4 regions of the Pseudomonas sp. MYb118 genome follow, and region 2 is predicted to be linked to each of the others. Evidence: predicted binding sites of a transcription regulator. Region 2 holds the regulator's gene; each other region holds the start of a gene.
The links. The regulator sigma-54, encoded in region 2, starts transcription at its own class of promoters, with help from an activator protein. The targets are predictions, from matches to a motif close to ANTGGCATNNANNTTGCTNT.
Positions count from the first base shown of each region.

Region 1: ABVN20_RS09575 (pilin) is a predicted target of sigma-54. The motif match lies at 1,006-1,025, and genes of this name have one in related genera.
Region 3: ABVN20_RS01010 (circularly permuted type 2 ATP-grasp protein) is a predicted target of sigma-54. The motif match lies at 1,075-1,094, and genes of this name have one in related genera.
Region 4: ABVN20_RS21280 (flagellar basal body rod protein FlgF) is a predicted target of sigma-54. The motif match lies at 1,178-1,197, and genes of this name have one in related genera.

Region 1 is NZ_JBFRXN010000002.1:829,927-832,125, forward strand. It holds gene ABVN20_RS09570 (BON domain-containing protein) at 1-241, opposite strand, end outside; gene ABVN20_RS09575 (pilin) at 547-960, opposite strand; gene pilB (type IV-A pilus assembly ATPase PilB) at 1,186-2,199, shown strand, end outside.
Region 2 is NZ_JBFRXN010000002.1:2,675,054-2,677,252, reverse strand. It holds gene lptB (LPS export ABC transporter ATP-binding protein) at 1-158, shown strand, start outside; gene ABVN20_RS17995 (RNA polymerase factor sigma-54) at 341-1,834, shown strand; gene raiA (ribosome-associated translation inhibitor RaiA) at 1,910-2,199, shown strand, end outside.
Region 3 is NZ_JBFRXN010000001.1:208,265-210,463, forward strand. It holds gene ABVN20_RS01000 (hypothetical protein) at 1-181, shown strand, start outside; gene ABVN20_RS01005 (ribonuclease E inhibitor RraB) at 384-728, shown strand; gene ABVN20_RS01010 (circularly permuted type 2 ATP-grasp protein) at 1,127-2,199, shown strand, end outside.
Region 4 is NZ_JBFRXN010000002.1:3,375,362-3,377,560, forward strand. It holds gene rffA (dTDP-4-amino-4,6-dideoxygalactose transaminase) at 1-1,060, shown strand, start outside; gene ABVN20_RS21280 (flagellar basal body rod protein FlgF) at 1,252-1,992, shown strand; gene flgG (flagellar basal-body rod protein FlgG) at 2,038-2,199, shown strand, end outside.

The DNA.
Region 1 (2,199 bases), 1.8 Mb from region 2:
GGGAAACCACACCTTTGTTGGTTTCAACCTTGATATCGGTACCCGGAATGCCTTTCTCGGTAACCAGGTCAGCTTTGACTTTGGTGGTGATCCAGGTATCGGAAGTGGCTTCCTTGGCTTGAGTCATTTCACCGGCAGCCAACACCATTGGAGCCTGGGTTGCCTGGGCAGCGAACGCAGCGTTGGCCATGGTCAGAGTCAGCGCGGTAGCAGTGGCAGCAGCGATAGCGAACTTCTTCATACGAGTAACTCCTGTTTTTCTGGAAAAGTCTGCTGGTTGTTTTGTCAGCAGGGTTACTCAGTACATTGCGAACGGTGTGCCAGTTTTGAAACAGAGATAAAATCCATAAAAATCAAATAGTTATGTTTTTTCGCAAATTCCGGAATCATGCAAATTGCATGACTTGGGAAATTTCTACATGCAAGTTGCAGATTTTTTGATGGGCGTAAGGCCATGAATTGTCGAGGTTTTCCGGACTACCCGTTGAGCCCAACAAAAAAGGCCTCGTCATCAGACGAGGCCTTCTCACGGAAACAATCACAAAATCATGGGACAGCGACGCAACCGCCTGGCAGATACTCGGCACCCACGGTAGAGGTACAAGCCCAACCGGTGGTCGCGTTACGGGCCAGAGTAACCTTCTTGTTCAGCACCGGTGCCGGGGCATTAAGGATCGTGCATTCAAGCGAACCTGTACCCGCGGAAGCTGAACCTGTAACGGCTGTTGTGCAGTTTGTTGTGGTCAGGGTGCCACCAACCAGAGCAAGCGTCGGGTCAGTCCCCTTATTGATCTGATCTTCAAAATTGATCTTCAAAGCAGAAATCTCCGCCAACCCCGCCGTCACCTTCGCCCGCGCCTGATACTTGGAGTAAGCCGGAATCGCGAACGTCGCCAGAATCCCGATGATCGCCACCACGATCAACAGTTCGATAAGGGTGAAACCTTTCTGAGTATTCATAGACAAGCTCCATGCATGAGTCGAAATCTCATGATCGGAACAAGCTCAGCACAGCCCATGCCAACCCTTTCATGGCCTTTTTTACAGGGCACGGCGCGCCTGACCTACAGCCTGGCGGCCCGAGGATCCGCACTATCTGACACTTTTTGTCACTTCAACGCCGCGGGTTTGGCTCGATCGGTTGTCTAGGCTATAAGTCATGAACTGTCTGCGTCCGGTATTCCCATGAATGACATCGCTCTAAGCGGCCTGGCCAAACAACTGGTCCTCGCCGAACTGCTCACCGACAAAAGCGCGCAACAGGCTTCTCAGCAAGCCCAACGCCAGAAGATCTCGCTGGTCAGCTATCTGGTGCAGAACAAGATGATCAGGAGCCGCCAGGTCGCCGAAATCGCCTCGGAGCATTTCGGCACGCCGCTGGTGGACCTGCACAAGCTGGACAAGGAAGCGCAACCCAAAGACCTGGTCAGCGAAAAACTGGTTCGCCAGCACCATGCCCTGCCGCTGTGGCGACGCGGCAACAAACTGTTCGTCGGGGTCTCTGACCCGAGTAATCACCAGGCCATCAACGATATCCAGTTCAGCACCGGGCTCACCACCGAAGCGATCCTGGTGGAGGACGACAAACTCAGCGACGCCATCGAGAAGTTCTTCGACAATCACTCTACCGGCCTGGAGGAAATGGCCGATGTCGACCTCGATGGCGTGGACATCGAGTCGATCGACGACCGCCAGGACGGCATCGCCGGGCAGGATGCCGACGACGCGCCAGTGGTGCGCTTCGTTCACAAGATGCTGCTCGACGCCATCAGGGGCGGATCGTCCGACCTGCATTTCGAGCCCTACGAAAAAACCTACCGCGTACGGGTGCGCACCGACGGCATGCTGCGCGAGGTGGCCAAGCCGCCGATCCAGTTGGCCAACCGCATCGCCGCGCGCCTGAAGGTCATGGCCAGCCTCGACATTTCCGAACGACGCAAACCCCAGGACGGGCGGATCAAGATGCGCTTGTCCAAGAGCAAATCCATCGACTTCCGGGTCAACACCCTGCCGACCCTCTGGGGCGAGAAAGTGGTGATCCGGATCCTCGACCCGTCCAGCGCGCAGATGGGCATCGACGCCCTCGGCTATGAGCCGGACCAGAAAGCGTTGTACCTGGAGGCGCTGAAGCAGCCACAGGGCATGATTCTGGTGACCGGCCCCACCGGTTCGGGCAAGACCGTGTCGCTGTACACCGGG
Region 2 (2,199 bases):
TGCTGATCACTGACCACAACGTCCGTGAGACCCTGGACATCTGCGAAACCGCCTATATCGTCAACGATGGCCAACTGATCGCCGAGGGCGACTCTGCCACCATCCTGGCCAACGATCTGGTCAAGGAAGTGTATCTGGGCCACGAGTTCCGCCTGTAAGCGTCGAGGTATCCGACAGGTCGGTCGAGCGCTGGTAACGATGAAAAATCAAGACTTTTTTATTGTTACAGCGCTCTAGGCAAACGCTGCTGTTTCGGGCATATAATTTGCTTATGTTTGGCGCTCCGGCGCCCTGTAGTGGATGGCGCATGTGCGCCGGAAAAAGGTGTTAAGCCCCTGCCATGAAACCATCGCTAGTCTTGAGAATGGGCCAGCAGCTGACGATGACACCGCAGCTGCAACAGGCCATCCGCCTGCTCCAATTGTCGACCCTGGACCTGCAACAGGAAATCCAGGAGGCCCTGGAGTCCAATCCGATGCTCGAACGCCAGGAGGAAGGCGACGACTTCGACAACTCCGACCCGATGGCCGACAACGTCGAACAAAAGCCGAACAGCGAGATTCAGGAACCCTCCTACCAGGAAAGCACACCGACGGTCGACAACCTCGAGGAAGGCGACTGGAACGAGCGCATTCCCAACGAACTGCCCGTCGACACCGCCTGGGAAGACGTTTACCAGACCAGCGCCAGCAGCCTGCCGAGCAACGATGACGACGAGTGGGACTTCACCACCCGCACATCGGCCGGCGAAAGCCTGCAAAGCCACCTGCTGTGGCAACTCAACCTGGCGCCGATGTCCGACACCGATCGCCTGATCGCCGTGACCCTGATCGACTGCATCAACAATCAGGGCTACCTGGACGAAACCCTCGAAGAAATCCTCGAAGCCTTCGATCCGGAACTGGATATCGAACTGGACGAAATCGAAGCCGTCCTGCACCGCATCCAGCAATTCGAACCGGCTGGCATCGCCGCCCGCAACCTTGGCGAATGCCTGCTGCTGCAATTGCGCCAGCTGCCCGCCAAGACGCCCTGGCTGGCCGAGGCCAAGCGCCTGGTCACCGACTACATCGACCTGCTCGGCAGCCGCGACTACAGCCAACTGATGCGCCGCATGAAGCTCAAGGAAGATGAACTGCGCCAGGTCATCGAGCTGGTCCAGAGCCTCAACCCGCGTCCGGGCTCGCAGATCGAGTCCACCGAAGCCGAGTACGTCGTGCCCGACGTGATCGTGCGCAAGGACAACGAGCGCTGGCTGGTGGAGCTCAACCAGGAGTCCGTGCCACGGCTGCGGGTCAACGCCCAGTACGCCGGTTTTGTCCGCCGCGCCGATACCAGCGCCGACAACACCTTCATGCGCAATCAGTTGCAGGAAGCCCGCTGGTTCATCAAGAGCCTGCAGAGCCGCAACGAAACCCTGATGAAAGTTGCCACCCAGATCGTCGAGCATCAGCGCGGTTTTCTGGAGTACGGCGACGAAGCGATGAAACCGCTGGTCCTGCACGACATCGCCGAGGCGGTGGGCATGCACGAATCGACGATTTCCCGGGTGACCACCCAGAAGTTCATGCACACCCCACGGGGCATTTATGAACTGAAATACTTTTTCTCCAGCCACGTCAGCACCTCCGAAGGCGGCGAATGCTCGTCCACGGCGATCCGCGCGATCATCAAAAAACTGGTTGCCGCGGAAAATCAGAAAAAGCCGTTGAGTGACAGCAAGATCGCTGGTTTACTGGAGGCACAAGGCATTCAGGTGGCTCGCCGCACCGTCGCCAAGTACCGCGAATCCCTCGGGATCGCGCCTTCGAGCGAACGCAAGCGGTTGATGTAGAGCCACGCCACAGCGTTCCAGTGGCAGGTAATCAGTGCCTGCCGCTTTATGCACTGGCAACGAAGGAGAAGCTGTATGCAAGTCAACATCAGTGGACACCAACTGGAAGTGACCGAACCTCTTCGCACCTACATCGGCGAAAAACTCGATCGGCTGGAGCGACACTTCGACAAGATCACCAATGTCCAGGTCACGATGACCGTCGAAAAGCTCAAACAGAAAATCGAAGCCACCCTGCATATTCCTGGCGGTGAAGTGGTCGCCAACGCGGAACATACCGACATGTACGCGGCCATCGACGCACTGACCGACAAGCTGGATAAACAACTCAAAAAGCATAAGGAAAAGACCCAGAGCCTCCTCCA
Region 3 (2,199 bases), on a different contig from region 2:
AGTCTTTGAGTGCGACGAGTGCCCGGATAACGAGCACGCCGCCAAGCTCATCAAGGCCCGGCTCCTGCCCGTCGCCGCCGAACTGGATCTGAACGATCTGGAAGGGCGAACCAGCGACGCGAGCGTAAAAAACCTCAAGACCCAGAACAGCATACAAATCCTCGGCATCACTCCCGTCTGATTCACCTCAAAGCGCACCCGCAACACAACCAGGCCTTGGCAGCGCCGCTTGCAAGGGGCTAATCTGCAAGCGAGATCAGCGAATGGATCGCTAAGGTCTGGTCTTGTCAGCTACATGCTTGTTTCCCATCGCAGTGCCCGCAGTGTCTGTGCGGGCGTCGGGAGTACGGAAAGTCTATCCATCGGTTTCAGGAGGACGTTTCATGAGCACAGAAGCCTATCAAGAAGACATCAGCAGCTCGGTGCTGCGCCGCATGAAAGAAGGCGGTTTCGATTTTTCACGTTTCCATCCCATCGAGTTCTACGCCATTTTCCCGGACGAGGAGCGGGCACGCAGGGCGGCAGGACATTATTCGGGTGAATCCTTGAACGCACAGGTCAGTGCCCGTGATGACGGCGCCTGGTCCCTGGAGCTGAGCAAGGTGATGTACGCGACCTACGACGGTATCGGCGACTTCGAGCAGGATTTCGAGGCGGTGGTCGAACCATTGGGCGGCATTATCGAAGGATGGGGCGTCAAGCAGGAGGTCCGCGGGCGACTCGCCTGACACCATGAACGGCATCACAGCATGACGGCTGACCTTCGGGTCGGCCGTTTTCGTTTGCGCGTACCGGAAAGCCCTCTCGGCAAAATTCAGAAACAAGAATGCGGAATAAAAAAAAGCCGCCTGAGCAGGCGGCTAAAAGGGAAGTTCGGTGAGCATTTCCAGCGAATGGGTGGATTATCCCTGCGAGCTGCCAGGCAGTGAAATCAACTCTGGCTATGCTGCTGATAGACGACAGCATTGCTTTGCAATGAAGCGGGGGTGATCAGGTTGGCGCATTTATCGCACAGGAATGGTGCGGTGCCTGCAGCTCCAATATCCAACCGATTGATATGAAAGCGTTTATGCCGATGGCACGGGCCTTGCGAAGGCCTGTTGGTCCGGGTGACAAGGAGTACGGCATGATCCGCACCTATTACGATGAGATGTACGATGCCGGCGGCCAGGTCCGCCCGCATTACCGGGAATTTGCCCGTTGGCTGGCTGAAACACCTGACGAGCTGCTGGCTCAACGGCGACGTGAGGCCGATCTGCTGTTCCATCGCGCCGGAATTACTTTCACGCTCTACGGGGACGAGCAGGGCACCGAGCGCCTGATTCCCTTCGACACCATCCCGCGCAGCATCCCGGCCAGCGAATGGCGGATCGTCGAGCGCGGCTGCATCCAGCGGGTCAAGGCGCTGAACATGTTCCTCGCCGACCTTTACCATGAGCAGCGCATCATCAAGGCCGGCGTCATTCCGGCCGAGCAGGTGCTGGCCAACGAGCAATATCAGTTGGCGATGCAGGGGCTGGATCTGCACCGGGATATCTACTCGCACATCTCCGGGGTCGACCTGGTGCGCGATGGCGACGGCACCTACTACGTGCTCGAAGACAACCTGCGCACGCCCAGCGGTGTCAGCTACATGCTCGAAGACCGCAAGATGATGATGCGCCTGTTCCCCGAGTTGTTTTCGACCCAGCGCATCGCGCCCATCGACCACTATCCGAACCTGCTGCTCGACACCCTGAAAAGCTCAAGCCCCCTCGACAATCCGAGCGTGGTGGTGCTGACGCCGGGGCGCTTCAACAGTGCTTTTTTCGAGCACGCGTTCCTCGCCCGGGAAATGGGCGTCGAACTGGTGGAGGGCGCGGACCTGTTCGTGCGCGATGACAAAGTGTTCATGCGCACCACGGGCGGGCCCAAACCTGTCGATGTGATCTACCGCCGGCTCGACGACACCTTCCTCGATCCGCTGGCATTCAATCCGGACTCGATGCTGGGGGTGCCAGGCCTCTTGTCGTCCTACCGCTCGGGCAACGTGGTGCTGGCCAATGCCATCGGCACCGGCGTGGCCGACGACAAGTCGGTGTACCCCTTCGTCACCGACATGATCCGCTTCTACCTGGACGAAGAGCCGATCCTGAAGAACGTACCGACCTACCAGTGCCGCAATCCTTCGGAGTTGTCCCACGTGCTCGCCAACCTGGC
Region 4 (2,199 bases), 700 kb from region 2:
GCTTGCCGGTGACGGTCCATTCACCAAGCGCTGCCACGGGTGGCTGGAGTCCCGAACGGGCTGCAACAAGGCCCTGCTCACCCACTCGTGCACCGCTGCGCTGGAAATGGCCGCGCTGCTGCTGGACATCCAGCCGGGTGACGAAGTCATCCTGCCTTCCTTTACATTCGTCTCCACGGCCAATGCCTTTGTGTTGCGTGGCGCCGTGCCGGTTTTCGTCGATATCCGTCCCGATACCCTGAACCTGGACGAGCGTCTGATCGAGGCGGCCATCACGCCGCGGACCAAGGTGATCGTGCCGGTGCATTACGCGGGTGTGGCCTGCGAGATGGACGCAATCCTGGCGATTGCGCGCAAGTATGGGCTGGCGGTGGTCGAGGATGCCGCGCAAGGCGTGATGTCGACCTACAAGGGGCGCGCCCTGGGCAGTATCGGCGACCTTGGCGCCTTCAGTTTTCACGAGACCAAGAACGTCATTTCGGGAGAGGGTGGGGCATTGCTGGTCAATGACCCCGAGATGGCATTGCGGGCCGAGATCATCCGGGAAAAGGGCACCGATCGCAGCCGGTTCTTCCGGGGCGAGGTGGACAAATACACCTGGCAGGAGGTCGGTTCCTCGTTCCTGCCTGGCGAGCTGATCGCGGCTTTCCTCTGGGCGCAATTGGAAGAGGCTCAGGCCATCACCAATAGCCGGCTGGCAATCTGGGACTACTACCATACGATCCTGGCGGAATTCGAGCGAGACGGCTTGCTGCGTCGCCCAATCGTGCCGGAAAGCTGCCAGCACAACGCGCACATGTACTACGTGCTGCTTGCCCCAGGCATAGACCGTCAACGGGTGCTCGATGAGCTGAAGAAGTACGCCATCTACGCCGTGTTCCATTACGTGCCGCTGCATTCTTCGCCCGCTGGCAAGCGTTATGGTCGCGTGCAGGGCTCCATGGAAGTGACCGATGGATACTCCGAGCGCCTGTTGCGCCTGCCTCTGTGGCTTGGCTTGACCAAGGAGCAACAGAACCAGGTGGTGAGTGTTCTGCGCGATGCGCTGGCAAGGGCCTGACGGTCCTTGCCTCTTACCGGCATAACACCGCCGGTTTTTCGTCTTCGATACATTTTTCGGCCGCCCCTCGATCCCCTCAACCCCTTTGTTTAGCGGCCCTGGCGCCGCTTGAACAAAGTTGGTCTGCAAATTGCTTATGGCTGTGCAGTACAGCAGTGGGCGGCAAACGTCCGGCATGCAGAGGAAAGAGTGTGGACAAGTACCTTTATGTGGCAATGACCGGCGCCAGCCAGAATGCACTGGCGCAGAAGGCTCATGCGAACAACCTGGCGAACATTTCCACCAACGGTTTCCAGCGAGACCTGGAGCAGGCGCGTTCGATGCCGGTGTTCGGTGACAGCTTTCCGGCGCGTGCGTTTGCCATGTCCGAGCGCCCGGCCACCGACTTCTCCCCCGGTTCGCTGGTGCAGACCGGTCGCGACCTCGACGTCGCGGTGCAGGGCAACGGCTGGCTGGCCGTGCAGACCCCGGATGGCGGTGAAAGCTATGTGCGCACCGGCAGCCTGAACATTGATGCCCTGGGCGTATTGCGCGCCGGCAACGGCATGCCGGTGCTGGGCAACGGCGGGCCGATTTCCGTGCCGCCCGAGCAGCAGGTTGAAATCGGCGAGGACGGCACCGTCAGCATTCGTGCGATGGGTGAAGGTCCGCGTGTGATGGCCGAGGTCGACCGCATCAAGCTGGTCAACCCGGACTTCAGGAACATGACCAAGGGCCTGGATGGCTCCATTCACACCAAGGACGGGCAGCCGGCGCAAGCCGATGCCAGCGTCAAACTGGTGTCCGGGTTCCTTGAGTCGAGCAACGTCAACGCCGTGGAAGAAATGACTTCGGTGCTGGCGCTGGCCAAGCAGTTCGAGCTGCACGTCAAGATGATGAACACCGCCAAAGAAGACGACCAGGCCATGGCTCGGGTCTTGCAGATCAGCTAATTATCAGAACGTCGCGCCGTAAAACAGGCGCACGAGGAGAATCGAATGCTTCCGGCTCTATGGGTTGCCAAAACAGGTCTGTCCGCCCAGGACACCAACCTGACCACCATTTCCAACAACCTGGCGAACGTATCGACCACGGGTTTCAAACGTGACCGTGCCGAGTTCCAGGACCTGCTGTACCAGATCAAGCGTCAGCCAGGCGCC